Regions from separate parts of the Knoellia sp. AC549 genome, predicted to be linked through region 2. Evidence: predicted binding sites of a transcription regulator. Region 2 holds the regulator's gene; the other holds the start of a gene.

Region 1 (7,599 bases), 340 kb from region 2:
AGGCGACCGCGGCCGTCACCGCGCGCAAGAACTACAACGACGCGCACCGGATCATCCTCGACGACGCCGCCAGCCTGACGTTCTCGACCACCCAGAACGACGAGCAGCCGTTCCCGTGGCTCACCCCGACCCACACGATGCGGGTGGGCGCGGGCATCACGTTCACCAAGCCCGTGGTGTTCACGTACGGCTTCAATGCGTGGCGGATCCAGCCCCAGGCCCAGGTCGTCGGCGCACCCACCGGCGCACTGGAGATCGAGCAGACCCGTCCGGCGGCACCCCAGAACGTGGGCGGAGACCTCAAGCTGGCCACGTTCAACGTGCTTAACTTCTTCCCCACCACCGGCGAGGAGTTCGTCTCCTCAGGGCTGGGCACGTGCTCGTACTTCACCGACCGTGACGGCAACAGGACCACCAACAACCAGTGCAACCCCAACGGTCCGCGAGGAGCGGCGAACGAGGCCAACCTCGAACGCCAGCGGGCCAAGATCGTCGCGGCCATCAACACCGTCGGCGCCGACATCGTCTCCCTCGAGGAGCTCGAGAACTCGGTGCAGTTCGGTAAGAACCGCGACTTCGCCATCGGTGAGCTGGTCAACGCGCTCAACGCCGACGCCGGTGCCGGCACCTGGGCCTTCGTCCCGTCGGCCAGCAACCTGCCGCCACTGTCGGAGCAGGACGTCATCCGCAACGGCTTCATCTACAAGCCGGCCAACGCCGCGCTCGTCGGTGAGTCGGTCGTCCTGGCCGACCAGTCCTCGGGCACCGAGGCGTTCGCGGACGCCCGCGAGCCCGTCGCCCAGGCGTTCAAGAAAGTCGGTTCACCGGATGCCTCCGCCTTCGGCGTGATCGTCAACCACTTCAAGTCCAAGGGCTCCGGCACCCCGGACCCCAACGGTCAGGGCAACGCCAACGACCGGCGGGTCCTCCAGGCCAACGCGCTGGTGACCTTCGCCAACGACTTCCAGGAGCAACGCGGCATCAGCCGGATGTTCCTCGCCGGCGACTTCAACGCCTACACCGAGGAGGACCCGATCCAGGTCCTCAAGGCGGCCGGGTACGACCACCTGGAGTCGACGAGCAACCCCGCGGAGGAGAAGCTACAACTTCGACGGCCAGATCGGCTCGCTCGACCACGTGCTCGTCAACGAGGCCGCGAAGGCGGATGTCAACGCGGTGGACATCTGGGACATCAACTCCTACGAGTCGCTCTACTACGAGTACAGCCGGTTCAACACCAACGTCACGGACCTGTACGCCCCCAACCCGTACCGGTCCTCCGACCACAACCCAGAGGTCATCGGGATCAACGTGGGCCCGACGGCCTCGGGCGTGAGCGCGACGGCCGACCAGATCACCTACGGTGCGGCTGGTTCGGTCGTGGCCACCGTGGCTCCCTCGGATGCCACCGGAACGGTGACGGTCTCGAACGGCGCCACCCAGCTCGGCTCGGCGGCGCTCTCCAACGGGACGGCCACCGTCCCCCTGGCGGCGAAGTCCCTCGAGCCCGGCACCCACGTGCTGACCGTCTCCTACTCGGGTGACGGCTCGTACCTGCCCTCGAGCACGACGGTCAGTGTCACGGTCGTCAAGGCGGTCTCGACGCTCACGGCAACCGCCAGCCGCACCACCCTGCAGAAGAACAAGGACACGACGACCCTCACCATCACGGTGGAAGCCACGAACGTGACGCCCACCGGCACGGTCACCGTCCTGGTCGACGGCGTGACGAGGACCGTCACGCTGAGCGCCAACGGGACGGCCACCCTCGTCCTGGGACCGTTCACCTCGGCCGGCACCAAGTCGATCCAGCTCACCTACTCCGGTGACGCTCGCGTCGCCTCCGACACCTTCACCACGTCGGTGACGGTGGTCAACGGCAAGCCCAAGTAGGCATCAATCTGAGCACGACGAGGGGGTCCGGCGAGAGCCGGGCCCCCTCGTCGTTGGCCCAGACGACAGTCAGCCGACCACGGCCGCGCGGGCCCCGAGCGGCATACGATGCATTCATGCGTGCGATCTGGAAGGGCGCGGTGTCGTTCGGGCTGGTCAACGTCCCCGTGCGGCTCTACTCGGCGACCGAGAATCATGACGTGCAGTTCCGGCAGGTGCACCGCGAGGACGGCGGCCGGATCAAGTACAAGCGGACCTGCAGCATCGACGGCGAGGAGGTCGCGTTCGACGACATCGCCAAGGGCTACGAGACCGAGGACGGCGACATGGTCGTCCTCACCGACGAGGACTTCAAGGACCTGCCGAGCAAGTCCTCCAAGGAGATCAACGTCGAGAAGTTCGTGCCGACGGAGCAGATCGACCCGATGCTGCTCGACAAGAGCTACTACCTCGAGCCCGACAAGACGGCGACCAAGCCCTATGTCCTGCTGCGCGAGGCGCTCGAGTCCGAGGGCCGGATGGCCGTGGTCACGGTCTCGATCCGCACCCGGATGACGATGGCCGTGCTGCGGGTGCGGGAGGGCGTCATCGTCATGCAGACGATGCTGTGGCCCGACGAGATCCGCAAGCCCGACTTCGCCAGCGTCGAGCAGGCCGAGGACGCGACCGACAAGGAGATGGCGATGGCCAAGCTTCCTCATCGAGCAGCTCGCCGGCGACTTCGAGGCCGACGACTACGAGGACGACTACGCCATCGCCCTCCAGTCGCTCGTCAAGGCCAAGGTCGAGGGCGGCGAGATCAAGGCACCGGCTGCCAAGGCCGAGGAGTCCGGCGAGGTCGTCGACCTGCTGGCCGCCCTGGCGAAGTCGGTCGAGAAGGCCAAGGCCTCCCGCGGCGAGGCACCCGCGAAGCCGGCCGCCAAGAAGTCCGCGGCCAAGCCGGCGTCCAAGCCGGCCAAGAAGGCTGCCGCCAAGAAGTCGACCACGAAGAAGGCCGCCAAGAAGGCCTCCTGACCCACATCGCAGGTCGGTATGCCGGCCAGTCCGGGGGTGGCCGATGATGGGCTCATGCCCGAAGGCCACACCCTCTTCGCTCTCGCCCGCGACCTCGACACCGCCTTCAGGGGGACGTCGCCGACGGTGACGAGCCCGCAGGGCAGGTTTGCGCAGGGCGCCGCGCTCGTCACCGGGCACGAGGTCCTCGAGGCGACGTCGTGGGGCAAGCACCTCTTCGTAGAGTTCCTCGGCGACCGGATCCTGTGGGTGCACCTGGGCCTGATCGGCTCCTTCAGGATCGACACGACGTCGTATGCCGGTGAGCTGCCGGTCGTCGGTCAGGTGCGGTGCCGCTTCGTGACGGACGACCATGTCGCCGACCTGCGTGGGCCCATGGTGTGTGACGTCGTGACGCCGGAGAAGGTCGACGAGGTCCTCGCCCGGTTGGGCCCGGATCCGTTGCGGGCCAGTGACATCCGCTCTGACCCCGACCTCGCGTGGAGGCGGATCCAGCGGTCGGGCAAGTCGATCGCCGAGCTGCTCATGGACCAGTCGGTGCTGGCAGGGGTGGGCAACGTCTATCGGTGCGAGGTGCTGTTCCGGTTGCGGGTCAACCCTTTTCGCCCCGGCAACAAGCTGCAGCGCAAGACCTGGCGGGCCATCTGGGAGGACCTCGTCGCCCTGCTCCCCCTCGGTGTCGCGACCGGGAGGATCGTCACGGTCCACGACCAGGTCGACGCGGTCGCGCAGGCGCTCGAGGCCGGTGAGGACGTGCGCCTGTCGACGCGCGACTCCTACGTCTACAAGCGTCAGGGTGAGGCGTGCCACGTGTGCGGCTCGCGGATCCGCACCCAGCTCGTGGCAGGCCGCAACCTCTTCTGGTGCGGCAACTGCCAACGCCGCGGCTGAGTCCCCCACGCAAGCCCTCCACGCATCGAGCGTGAGGACAACAAAATTCGGTGGCGGACGGCATACCTGCGTCGTCACACTGGACCACGGACGAGCGAGAGGAAGCAGTCGGAGCGGCGTGCCGCCAACCGGTCCTGCGCATCGCCTCTCGTCGATGGATCCACTGGCATGCCCTGTCATGGCTTCGGGTTCAACTCCCGCTCAACAGACAGGTGGCGCCGGGCAGGTTCACGGATCGCCGCGCTCTGCGGCCCGGGTGGTCAGGTCGACATCCGACGCCCCGCGCGACGCTCCGCTGCCCGGCACCATCGTCAGCCATCTCGTCTGCCCTGCACCATCCGTCCCGGCGCACCCTGAAGGAGGCTGCCCATGCTCTTCATCCATGTCACCGTCCCGGCCCACACCGCCGCGGTCGAGCTCGTCGACGGCACCCCTGTTCGGGTGCTCGAGCCGGGCCGCCACCGTCGGGCGCGCCGGGCGACCTACGTCCACGTGGACCTGCGCGAGCAGCTGCTCGCCGTCTCGCCGCAGGAGATCCTCACCGCCGACGGCGTGCAGGTGCGCGTCTCGGCGGCGGTGCGGTGGACCGTCGCGGACCCGGTCGCGTGGCTCGCGCGTGCTGCGGACCCGCTCGGTCTGGTCTACCTCGCGACGCAGGTGGCGCTGCGCGACTGCGTGGCGGCGCTGACCCTCGACTCGGTGAGCCAGCGCGGGTCCGGTCTCGACGCGGCGACGCTCACGGCCGCCGTGGGTGCTGCCGCGCGTCCGCTGGGCATCTCGGTGGTCGAGGTCGTGGTCAAGGACGTCATGGTCCCGGTGGAGGTCCGGGCGGCGACGCTCGAGCTCGCCACGGCGCGCCAGCGTGGGGCGGCCCAGCTCGAGATGGCCCGGGCCGAGACCGCGGCGCTCCGCTCGCTCGCCAACGGCGCCAAGCTGCTCGACGACCACCCGGCGCTGGCCCGGATGCGTCTGGTCCAGTCGGCGCCCTTCGGGACGCAGCTCGTCATCAGGGTGGGCGACGACGAGCCGGCCCCGTCCGGACCCGTCTGACTGCCGGCCTCGCGTCCCACGGGTTCCTCTCACTTCGCTTGACCGCCGCGGTCAGGCGAAGTGAGAGGGACCCACTTCCGGCGGGAAAGGTGGGGCGGCCGTCTGCCCAGAGCGAACATGAGTCCCCTCGGCTCAGCCCCAAGGAACACTGTGCGGGTATGCCGCGTTGGACGCCTTGACACACCTTGCCCTGCCGAATCGTGACCGGACCTGCGTGAACGGGCCCCGCGGCATACAGGCAGCGGGGATAGCATCGAGGTGACTCAGAAATCAGTCAGGAGCCAGCAATGTTCGAACGGTTCACAGACCGGGCCCGTCGGGTGGTCGTCCTCGCGCAGGAAGAGGCGCGCCTGCTCAACCACAACTACATCGGCACCGAGCACATCCTGCTCGGCCTCATCCACGAGGGTGAGGGTGTCGCGAGCAAGGCTCTGGAGAGCCTGGGGATCTCGCTCGACGCCGTCCGCGAGCAGGTGCAGGAGATCATCGGCCAGGGCCAGCAGGCCCCGACCGGTCACATCCCGTTCACGCCGCGCGCCAAGAAGGTCCTCGAGCTCTCGCTGCGTGAGGCGCTGCAGCTCGGCCACAACTACATCGGCACCGAGCACATCCTGCTCGGCCTCATCCGCGAGGGCGAGGGCGTCGCCGCCCAGGTCCTCGTCAAGCTCGGCGCCGACCTCGGTCGGGTCCGCCAGCAGGTCATCCAGCTCATCTCGGGCTACCAGGGTGGCAAGGAGGGCGCTGCGACCGGAGTCGGTCAGGGTGGCCCCGCCGAGGGCACCCCCGCCGGCTCGCTCGTGCTCGACCAGTTCGGTCGCAACCTCACCGTGGCGGCCCGCGAGGGCAAGCTCGACCCCGTCATCGGGCGTGAGAAGGAGATCGAGCGGGTCATGCAGGTGCTGTCCCGCCGCACCAAGAACAACCCGGTCCTCATCGGTGAGCCCGGCGTCGGCAAGACCGCCGTCGTCGAGGGCCTCGCCCAGGACATCGTGCGCGGCGAGGTCCCCGAGACGCTCAAGGACAAGCAGCTCTACACGCTCGACCTCGGCGCGCTCGTCGCCGGCAGCCGCTACCGCGGTGACTTCGAGGAGCGCCTCAAGAAGGTCCTCAAGGAGATCCGCACCCGCGGCGACATCGTGCTGTTCATCGACGAGATCCACACCCTCGTCGGTGCCGGTGCGGCCGAGGGCGCGATCGACGCCGCGAGCATCCTCAAGCCGATGCTGGCCCGTGGTGAGCTCCAGGTCGTCGGTGCGACGACGCTGGACGAGTACCGCAAGCACATCGAGAAGGACGCCGCCCTCGAGCGCCGCTTCCAGCCGATCCAGGTGGCCGAGCCGACGCTGGCCCACGCCATCGAGATCCTCAAGGGGCTGCGCGACCGCTACGAGGCGCACCACCGTGTCTCGATCACCGACGGCGCGCTCGTCGCGGCAGCCAACATGGCCGACCGCTACATCAACGACCGCTTCCTCCCGGACAAGGCCATCGACCTCATCGACGAGGCCGGCGCCCGGTTGCGCATCCGCCGGATGACCGCACCGCCGGACCTGCGCGAGTTCGACGAGAAGATCCAGGCCGTCGTGCGCGAGAAGGAGTCGGCGATCGACGGGCAGGACTTCGAGAAGGCCGCGCGTCTGCGCGACGACGAGAAGAACCTGCGCAACGAGAAGACCCAGCGTGAGACCGAGTGGAAGTCCGGTGACCTCGACGTCGTCGCCGAGGTCGACGAGGAGCTCATCGCCGAAGTTCTCGCGGCAAGCACCGGCATCCCGGTCTTCAAGCTGACCGAGGAGGAGTCGAGCCGGCTGCTCCACATGGAGGACGAGCTGCACAAGCGCGTCGTCGGCATGGACGACGCCATCAAGGCGCTCTCGCAGGCGATCCGTCGCACCCGCGCGGGCCTCAAGGACCCGCGTCGCCCCGGTGGCTCGTTCATCTTCGCCGGGCCCACGGGTGTCGGCAAGACCGAGCTCGCCAAGACGCTCGCCGAGTTCCTCTTCGGTGACGAGGACAGCCTCATCCAGCTCGACATGTCCGAGTACAGCGAGAAGCACACCGTCTCGCGGCTCTTCGGGTCGCCTCCCGGCTACGTCGGCTACGAAGAGGGTGGCCAGCTCACCGAGAAGGTGCGGCGCAAGCCGTTCTCGGTCGTCCTCTTCGACGAGGTCGAGAAGGCCCACCCCGAGATCTTCAACTCCCTGTTGCAGGTGCTCGAGGACGGCCGCCTCACCGACTCCCAGGGTCGGGTCGTCGACTTCAAGAACACGGTCATCATCATGACGACCAACCTCGGCACGCGCGACATCACCAAGGGCGCCCTCGGCTTCACCGCCGGCCCGGACACGACGAGCAGCTACGACCGGATGAAGAACAAGGTCACGGACGAGCTCAAGCAGCACTTCCGTCCCGAGTTCCTCAACCGCGTCGACGACACGATCGTCTTCCCGCAGCTCACCCGCGAGGAGATCATCCAGATCGTCGACCTCGAGATCGCCAAGCTCGACAAGCGGCTCAAGGACAAGGACATGGGCATGGAGCTCACGCCCGCGGCCAAGTCCCTGCTCGCCAAGCGCGGCTACGACCCCGTGCTCGGTGCGCGACCGCTGCGTCGCACCATCCAGCGCGAGATCGAGGACGTGCTGTCCGAGAAGATCCTCTTCGGCGAGCTCAAGTCCGGCGAGATCGTCGCGGTCGACGCCACCGGCGAGGGCAAGGACGACACGTTCACCTTCGAGGGCACGCAGCACG
Region 2 (7,599 bases):
CCCGCTTGCCGTTGAGCGTCATCTCGCCGCTCATCCACGTGCCGTAGGAGTGGCCGAAGATCGAGCGCATGAGCTCGGTGCGACCCGAGCCCATGAGCCCGGCGAAGCCGACGATCTCACCCCGGCGGACGTAGAACTCGGACTGCTTGGCGACGAGCCGGTCGGGGACCTGCGGGTGGGCCACGGTCCAGTTCCTGACCTCGAACATCACCTCGCCGATGTCGGGCGTGTGGTCGGGGAAGCGGGACTCGAGTGAACGACCGACCATGCCGCGGATGATGCGGTCCTCGTCGACGGCGCCCTCGCGCACGTCGAGGGTCTCGACGGTCTGACCGTCGCGGATGATCGTGATCGCGTCCGCGATCGCCTCGATCTCGTTGAGCTTGTGGCTGATCATGATGGAGGTGATGCCCCTGCCCTGCAGGCCTCTGATGAGGTCGAGCAGGTGACGTGAGTCCTCCTCGTTGAGCGCCGCTGTCGGCTCGTCGAGGATGAGCAGCTGGACGTCCTTGGCCAGGGCCTTGGCGATCTCGACGAGCTGCTGCTTGCCCACGCCGATGTTCTTGATCGGCGTCTCGGGGTCCTCCTCGAGGCCGACCCGCGCCAGCAGGTCGCGGGCGCGGTTGTTGGTCTTGACCCAGTCGATGGCCCCGCGCCTGGTCTCCTCGTTGCCGAGGAAGATGTTCTCGGCGATGGAGAGCTCGGGGATGAGCGCCAGCTCCTGGTGGATGATCACGATGCCGGCGTGCTCGGAGTCGCGGATGTTGTTGAACGTGACGACGTCGCCGTTGAAGCGGATCGTCCCGTCATAGGTGCCGTGGGGGTGGACGCCGGACAGCACCTTCATCAGGGTCGACTTGCCCGCACCGTTCTCACCGCAGATGGCGTGGACGTCACCGCGGCGCACCGTGAGGGTGACGTCGGAGAGGGCCTTGACACCGGGGAAGGTCTTGGTGATGCCCGTCATCTCCAGGATGGGCGCCGATCCAGCCACATCGTCTCCTCGTCACGTCGCACCCGAGGACCTCGCTGGCCTCGGTGAGCCGATGCTAGACCCGCGACCTGTTGATTCCTCAACGTTGGCGGGAGGACGCCCGCCTTTGTCCGGTGGACAAGGACAATCGGACAAATCGGGGCCCGTTGCCGCCTGACAGCAACGTCTGCCTCATGACAGGGGACGGGGGTGGGTTGACAGGCTGCCTCCGTCCGGAGGCATCGGAGGCGAGTGCGCGGTCGGGCCACTGGGTCCCCCACAGGCGCAGGGGTCACTTCGGCGACCCGCTCGGCGGCGTCTCAGGCGTCGGGCTCGGGGTCGTACCAGCCGTGGTGCTCCTCCGCGAGCGCGGTGAAGCGGTCGCGCAGGCCGCTCTCCACCGGACCCGCCTGGTCCTCGACCATGTCCTCACGGACGTGGACACCCCAGTCGTGGTCCTCGGAGTCGTCCTCCCCCGCGTGGGCGACCCGCAGGACGCGGACCTCGGAGAAGCCCTCGTCGGCGAGCTCGCTCGCGATCTGTTCGGCGGTGTCGCGTTCGGGGAAGAGGAGGAGATGCTCGGTCACGGCGTCAGTATGCAGCTCAGCGGCTCCCGGGCGCTGCAGCCGGCCGATCAGGGGCGCCAGAGGACGAGTGCCTGCGACGCCGACCCGCCACCGGGCCTGCGCCGCGGTCGCTCGCCGAGTCGGCTGGCGAAGATCTCGCCGCCAGGGCCGACGGAGAACACCCGTGAGCTGCCCGCCGCGGCGAGACGGAGCCGCTCGGCCTCGGCGCTGGCCTCGGCGAGGCGCGCGCGCAGCTCGTCGACCTGGTTCTCGAGCTCGAGGATGCGCGCCACCCCGGCGAGGCTGACGCCCTCCTCCTGCGAGAGGCGCTGTACCTCGCGCAAGAGCTCGACGTCGCGCGCGGAGTATCGACGCCCGCCGCCTCGGGTGCGTGACGGGGTGACCAGCCCGAGCCGGTCGTACTGACGCAGGGTCTGGGCGTGCATGCCCGCGAGCTCGGCCGCGACCGAGATGACGAAGACCGGAGCCTCGTCATCTCGCCGCGGCCTGGGCTGGCGGGCAGCCACGGTCAGACCTTCGCCCGGTCAGCGAGCTCGGCTCGCGGGTCGAGACCCTCGCTCTCGGCCTGCAGGACCTCGACGGCCTCACGAGCCTTGTCGGACAGGGCATCCGGGACGATGACCTGCACCTTGACAAGCAGGTCGCCGGTGGCGTTCTTGCCGGCGACACCGCGTCCCTTGACGCGCAGGACCCGACCCGACGGAGTGCCGGGCGCGATGCGCACCTTGACCTGGCTGCCGTCGAGGGTCGGAACCGCCACGGTGGCGCCGAGCGCGGCCTCGGCGAAGGTCACCGGGAGGTCGATCGTCAGGTGGTCACCCTCACGCCCGAAGACCGGGTGCTTCTCGACCGAGACGGCCAGCAGCAGGTCGCCCGCGGCCGCACCGGGCTCGCCCGGCTGCCCCTTGCCCCGGAGGCGGATCTTCTGTCCGTCCTTGACGCCGGCCGGGATGCGCGCGGTGATCGTGCGCCCCTCAGCCGTCCGCAGCGTCACCGTCGAGCCCTCGACGGCGTCACGGAACGGCAGGGTCGTGGAGGCCTGGACGTCGGCGCCCTTGCGCGGTCCGCGGGGGGCGCCGTACCCGGCATACCCCGCCTGTCCACCGCGTCCGGGGGCACCGCCGGCGGCCCCACCGAACATCTGGGCCAAGAGGTCGTTGATGTCCTCGCCACCGCCTCCCCCGGGGTAGCCGCCGTAGGACGACCCACCACCGGTGTCGAAGCGGACGCGGGACCCGCCGCCGCCACCGAACGCGCTGAAGACGTCGTCGAAGCCGCCGTTGCCGCCCGCGCCGCCTGCGGTGAAGCGAGCGCCGCCCTGCGCCATCTGACGCACCGCGTCGTACTCCTCGCGCTGCTTGGGGTCGGACAGCACCGCGTTGGCCTCGCCGATGTCCTTGAACTTCCGCTCGGCCGCCGTGTCACCGGGGTTCTTGTCCGGGTGGTGCGTGCGAGCAAGCTTGCGGTAGGCCTTCTTGATCGCACCTGCATCGGCGTCCTTGGGGACGCCGAGGATCGCGTAGAAGTCCTTCTCGAACCAGTCCTGACTCGCCATCAGCGCCTCCTCTCGAGAAACGACGAATCACGCTGCATCATTCAGGGTCGGCGACGGCGACCCGCGCGGGGCGCAGGACCTGGTCACCGGTGCGATATCCGGGCTGGAGGACCTGGACCACCGTCGTGCTCGTCGCGTCGCTCGGCAGCTCGGAGTTCGTGCTGTCCCACGCAGCGTGCATGAGGGCCTCGTGCTGCGTCGGGTCGAACGCCTCGCCGACGCTGCCGAAGCGGGTCAGGCCGAACTTGCCGAGGCTGGCCTCGAGCTTGTCGGCGATCGCCGCGAACGGACCGTCGGTGAGGTCGCCGTGGTCACGGGCCAGCTGGATGTCGTCGAGCACCGGCAGGACCGTCTCGAGGACGTCTCGCACCGCCCGCTCCTGGACGGCTGCCCGGTCGCGGTCGACGCGACGCTTGTAGTTGACGTACTCCGCGTTGAGGCGTTGGAGGTCGTCGAGCCGCTGAGCCGCGAGCGCCGTGTCCGGGTGCCCACCCCCGGCGTCACCGGTGTCGATGGCGTCGCCGGTGTCGATGGCGTCGATCTGGTCCGCCAGCGAGGCGGTGGCGCCGGGTGCTGCCGGAGCCACCTCCTCGCCGTCGTTCACGGACTCGGTGTTGATCGCGTCGGCGTCCGACGTGTCGGACGTCTGCTCGGCGGCATCGTCTCCGTCCACGATCTCGGCATCCACGATCTCGCCGTCGAAGACCTCGTCCTCACCCGGCATACGGTCTCCCCGACTGGAGTCCGTCACTTCTTCTCCTCGGTGTTCTCGGTGTCGTCGTCCTCGACGACCTCGGCGTCGACGACGTCGTCGTCCGAGCCGGCGTCACTGGCCGAAGCACCCTCGGTCCCGTCGCCGGCGGGCGCGTCACCGGACTCGCCCTGCTCGGCCGCCGCGGCGTACATCGCGGCGCCCATCTTCTGGGACTCCTCGTTGAGGGTGTCGATCTTGGACTGGATGTCCTCGCGCGACGTCTGCGCCTCGGGCTTGAGGGCGTCCTTGAGGGCGACGAGCGCCTCGTCGACGGGCTTGCGCGCGTCGTCGCTGAGCTTGTCACCGGACTCGGCGAGGAACTTCTCGGTCGAGAAGACGAGCGACTCGGCCTGGTTGCGGGTCTCGGTCTCCTCGCGGCGGGCCTTGTCCTCCTCGGCGTGGGCCTCGGCGTCCTTGACCATGCGCTCGATCTCCTCCTTGGACAGCGCGCTGCCGCCCGAGATGGTGATCTTCTGCTCCTTGCCGGTGCCGCGGTCCTTGGCCGTCACGTGGACGATGCCGTTGGCGTCGATGTCGAAGGTGACCTCGACCTGCGGCACGCCACGCGGGGCGGGCGCGATGCCGGAGAGCTCGAAGGTGCCCAGCGCCTTGTTCTGCTGCGCGATCTCGCGCTCACCCTGGAAGACCTGGATGAGGACGCTCGGCTGGTTGTCCTCGGCCGTCGAGAACACCTCGGAGCGCTTCGTCGGGATGGCCGTGTTGCGCTCGATGAGCTTGGTGAAGAGCCCACCCTTGGTCTCGATGCCGAGCGAGAGCGGCGTGACGTCGATGAGCAGGACGTCCTTGCGCTCGCCCTTGAGGACACCGGCCTGGAGGGCGGCGCCGAGCGCCACGACCTCGTCGGGGTTGACGCCCTTGTTGGGCTCCTTGCCACCGGTCAGCTCCTTGACGAGCGAGCTCACGGAGGGCATGCGGGTCGAGCCACCGACGAGGACCACGTGGTCGATGTCGGCGACGTTGATGCCGGCGTCCTTGATGACGTTCTGGAACGGCTGCTTGGTGCGGTCGAGCAGGTCCTTGGTCATCTGCTCGAACTGCGCGCGGGTCAGCGTCTCGTCGAGGTGGATCGGGCCGTTCTCGCTCATCGAGAGGTACTGCATCGAGATGTTGGTCGAGCTGGCCGAGGAGAGCTCCTTCTTGGCCTGCTCGGCGGCGTCGCGCAGCCGCTGCATCGCGATCTTGTCCTTGGCGAGGTCGACGCCGGTGTTGTTCTTGACCGTCGTGAGGAGGTGCTGGACGACGCGGTCGTCCCAGTCGTCACCACCGAGCTGGTTGTCACCGGAGGTGGCGCGGACCTGGATGGTGGCGAAGCCGTCCTCCGGGTCCTTGCCGACCTCGAGGAGGGACACGTCGAAGGTGCCACCACCGAGGTCGAAGACGAGGATGAGCTCGTCCTCCTTGCCCTTGTCGAGGCCGTAGGCGAGGGCCGCGGCAGTGGGCTCGTTGACGATGCGCAGGACGTTGAGGCCCGCGATCTCACCGGCCTCCTTGGTGGCCTGGCGCTCGGCGTCGTCGAAGTAGGCGGGGACCGTGATGACGGCGTCGGTGACCGGCTCACCGAGGTAGGACTCGGCGTCGCGCTTGAGCTTCTGGAGCGTGCGGGCGCTGATCTCCTGCGAGTTGTACTTCTTGCCGTCGATGTCCTCGCTCGTCCAGTCGGTGCCGATGTGGCGCTTGACGGAGCGCAGGGTGCGGTCGGCGTTGGTCACGGCCTGACGCTTCGCGATCTCGCCGACGAGGACCTCACCGCCCTTGGTGAAGGCGACGACCGAGGGGGTGGTGCGGCCGCCCTCGGAGTTCGCGATGATCGTGGGCTCGCCACCCTCGAGGACGGCGACGGCTGAGTTCGTGGTTCCGAGGTCGATACCGACTGCGCGGGCCATGTGGATCTCCTTGCGTGTTGAGCGGGGTTGAGTTGCTTGCACTCAAGTTAGGACGGCGTATGCCGCAGAGCAAATTCGTGCGTCCAAACTTGCGTTCACTCGACTCAACTCTTGGTTGGATGCCCTTGTTCCCAGCGACCACGACGCAGCATCCGACCCATGCCGCGAAGCCCTGACCGGCGAGCCGATCCTGAACCCAACCAAAGGCGCCGGTCGCTGCGTTGCAATCCGGATTCATCCCTGCGCCGAACCCCTATCGATGCGGCCGAGGTCTCGGCCACTGGAATCGGAGGCACCACCATGACCCGCAAGATCATGCTCCTCGCGCTCGTCCCCGTGCTGGCCCTGGGGCTGTCGGCATGCGGCTCCTCGAACACGGACGCTGGGGGAGCGTCCCCGACGTCGTCCACGTCCTCGACGCCCTCTCCGTCGACGTCGGACACCGCCCAGCCTGCGTCCCCGTCCCCGTCCGCGTCAGCCACCGCTGAGGCTGAAGCGGCGGTCATCTCGATCAACGGGTTCAAGTACACGGTGCCTGCCTCGGTGGCGCCCGGCGCCAAGATCAGCATCACGAACGCCGACCCGTCGGCCCACACGGTCACGGCCAACGACGGCGCGTTCGACGTCGAGGTCGGCCCCGACGGGACGGCAACGTTGACCGCGCCGAGCAAGCCCGGGAGCTATCCGTTCATCTGCTCGTTCCACCCGAACATGACCGGCACACTGGTCGTGAAGTGAGCACCGCGCCGACGGCCGCACCCCCGCGAATCGCAGCGCACCTGGTGCCGTTGATCCTTCGGGTCATCATTGCGGTGTCACTGCTGGTTGACGCTGTCGTCCACCTACGGCTCGCACCGGGCTACCAGCAGGCCGCTCCGAGCGGCATCGGCGCCGGAAACCTCTTTCGCATCCAAGCCGTCGTGGCGTTGGTCGTTGCCGTGTGGGTGCTCTGGCGCGGTAGCCGCCCGGCAATGATCTCCGCCTTGGCTGTCGGGCTCAGTGCTGTCGTCGCCGTCGTCCTCTACCGCTATGTCAACATCCCCGCTGTGGGGCCCTTGCCGGCGATGTACGAGCCTGTGTGGTTCCTCGAGAAGTCGTTGAGCGCCTTCTTCGAGGGACTGGCCGCCGTCGCGGCAATGATCGCCCTGGGGCTGGAGCGCCGCCCACGCGCCAGCGACGAGAGGCGTGGCGCGCAGCGAGCGCACGGTTGACCCACCGCTGTGCGACCGGCTCGCACCGGTGACACGACGCGCAGGCACCTCCACAGCGGCGGGCGGTGTTCCCCCACCTCTCGCCACGCGTGGGTAACCGGGCTGACAGGGTGGTCCCATGCCTCACGACCCCGGCCCCCGCTTTCCCGGCTCGCTCGTCCTCGTCACCGGGGCTGCCCACGGGATCGGGCGCGCCTGCGTCGAGTGGTTCGCCGCCGAAGGGGCGCGTGTCGTCGTCGCCGACCTCGACATCGAGACAGCCCACGAGGTCGTCGCAGCGCTCGGCGGCTCCGGTGACGAGCACCTCGCCGTCGAGGTGGACGTCACCGACGACGGCTCGGTCCGATCCTGCGTCGAGGCCGCATCCGAGCATCTCGGCGGCCTCGACGTCCTCGTCAACGTGGCCGGCGGTGGGATCCCGCACCGGGACTTCGAGAGCACCGGCGACGACATGTGGTCCCAGGCGATGGAGCTCAACCTCATGAGCACCGTCCGGTCCATCCGGGCGTCCCTGCCCCACCTGCGGCGCAGCACGCGACACCCCGCGATCGTGTCGGTGAGCTCGGTCAACGCCTTGGCCGCACTCGGAGGCGAGCCGTACTCCGCGGCCAAGCT

Evidence for each region. The regulator HspR, encoded in region 2, represses chaperone genes until heat shock. The targets are predictions, from matches to a motif close to AAGTTGAGTCNNNNNGACTCAACTT.
Region 1: a site for HspR is predicted at 4,963-4,987, ahead of ACZZ98_RS08770 (ATP-dependent Clp protease ATP-binding subunit). Genes of this name have one in related genera too.

Annotation. Positions count from the first base shown of each region.
Region 1 is NZ_OZ409890.1:1,834,746-1,842,344, reverse strand. Features, by position in the region: partial or broken gene ACZZ98_RS08795 (ExeM/NucH family extracellular endonuclease) at 1-1,076, shown strand, start outside; gene ACZZ98_RS08790 (Ig-like domain-containing protein) at 1,138-1,893, shown strand; gene ku (non-homologous end joining protein Ku) at 2,010-2,954, shown strand; gene ACZZ98_RS08780 (Fpg/Nei family DNA glycosylase) at 2,962-3,798, shown strand; gene ACZZ98_RS08775 (slipin family protein) at 4,168-4,848, shown strand; gene ACZZ98_RS08770 (ATP-dependent Clp protease ATP-binding subunit) at 5,136-7,599, shown strand, end outside.
Region 2 is NZ_OZ409890.1:2,170,765-2,178,363, reverse strand. Features, by position in the region: partial or broken gene mmsA (multiple monosaccharide ABC transporter ATP-binding protein) at 1-967, opposite strand, end outside; gene ACZZ98_RS10510 (ribonuclease E inhibitor RraB) at 1,294-1,560, opposite strand; gene ACZZ98_RS10505 (heat shock protein transcriptional repressor HspR) at 1,608-2,066, opposite strand; gene ACZZ98_RS10500 (DnaJ C-terminal domain-containing protein) at 2,069-3,115, opposite strand; gene grpE (nucleotide exchange factor GrpE) at 3,153-3,866, opposite strand; gene dnaK (molecular chaperone DnaK) at 3,863-5,773, opposite strand; gene ACZZ98_RS10485 (cupredoxin domain-containing protein) at 6,074-6,511, shown strand; gene ACZZ98_RS10480 (hypothetical protein) at 6,508-6,984, shown strand; gene ACZZ98_RS10475 (SDR family NAD(P)-dependent oxidoreductase) at 7,103-7,599, shown strand, end outside.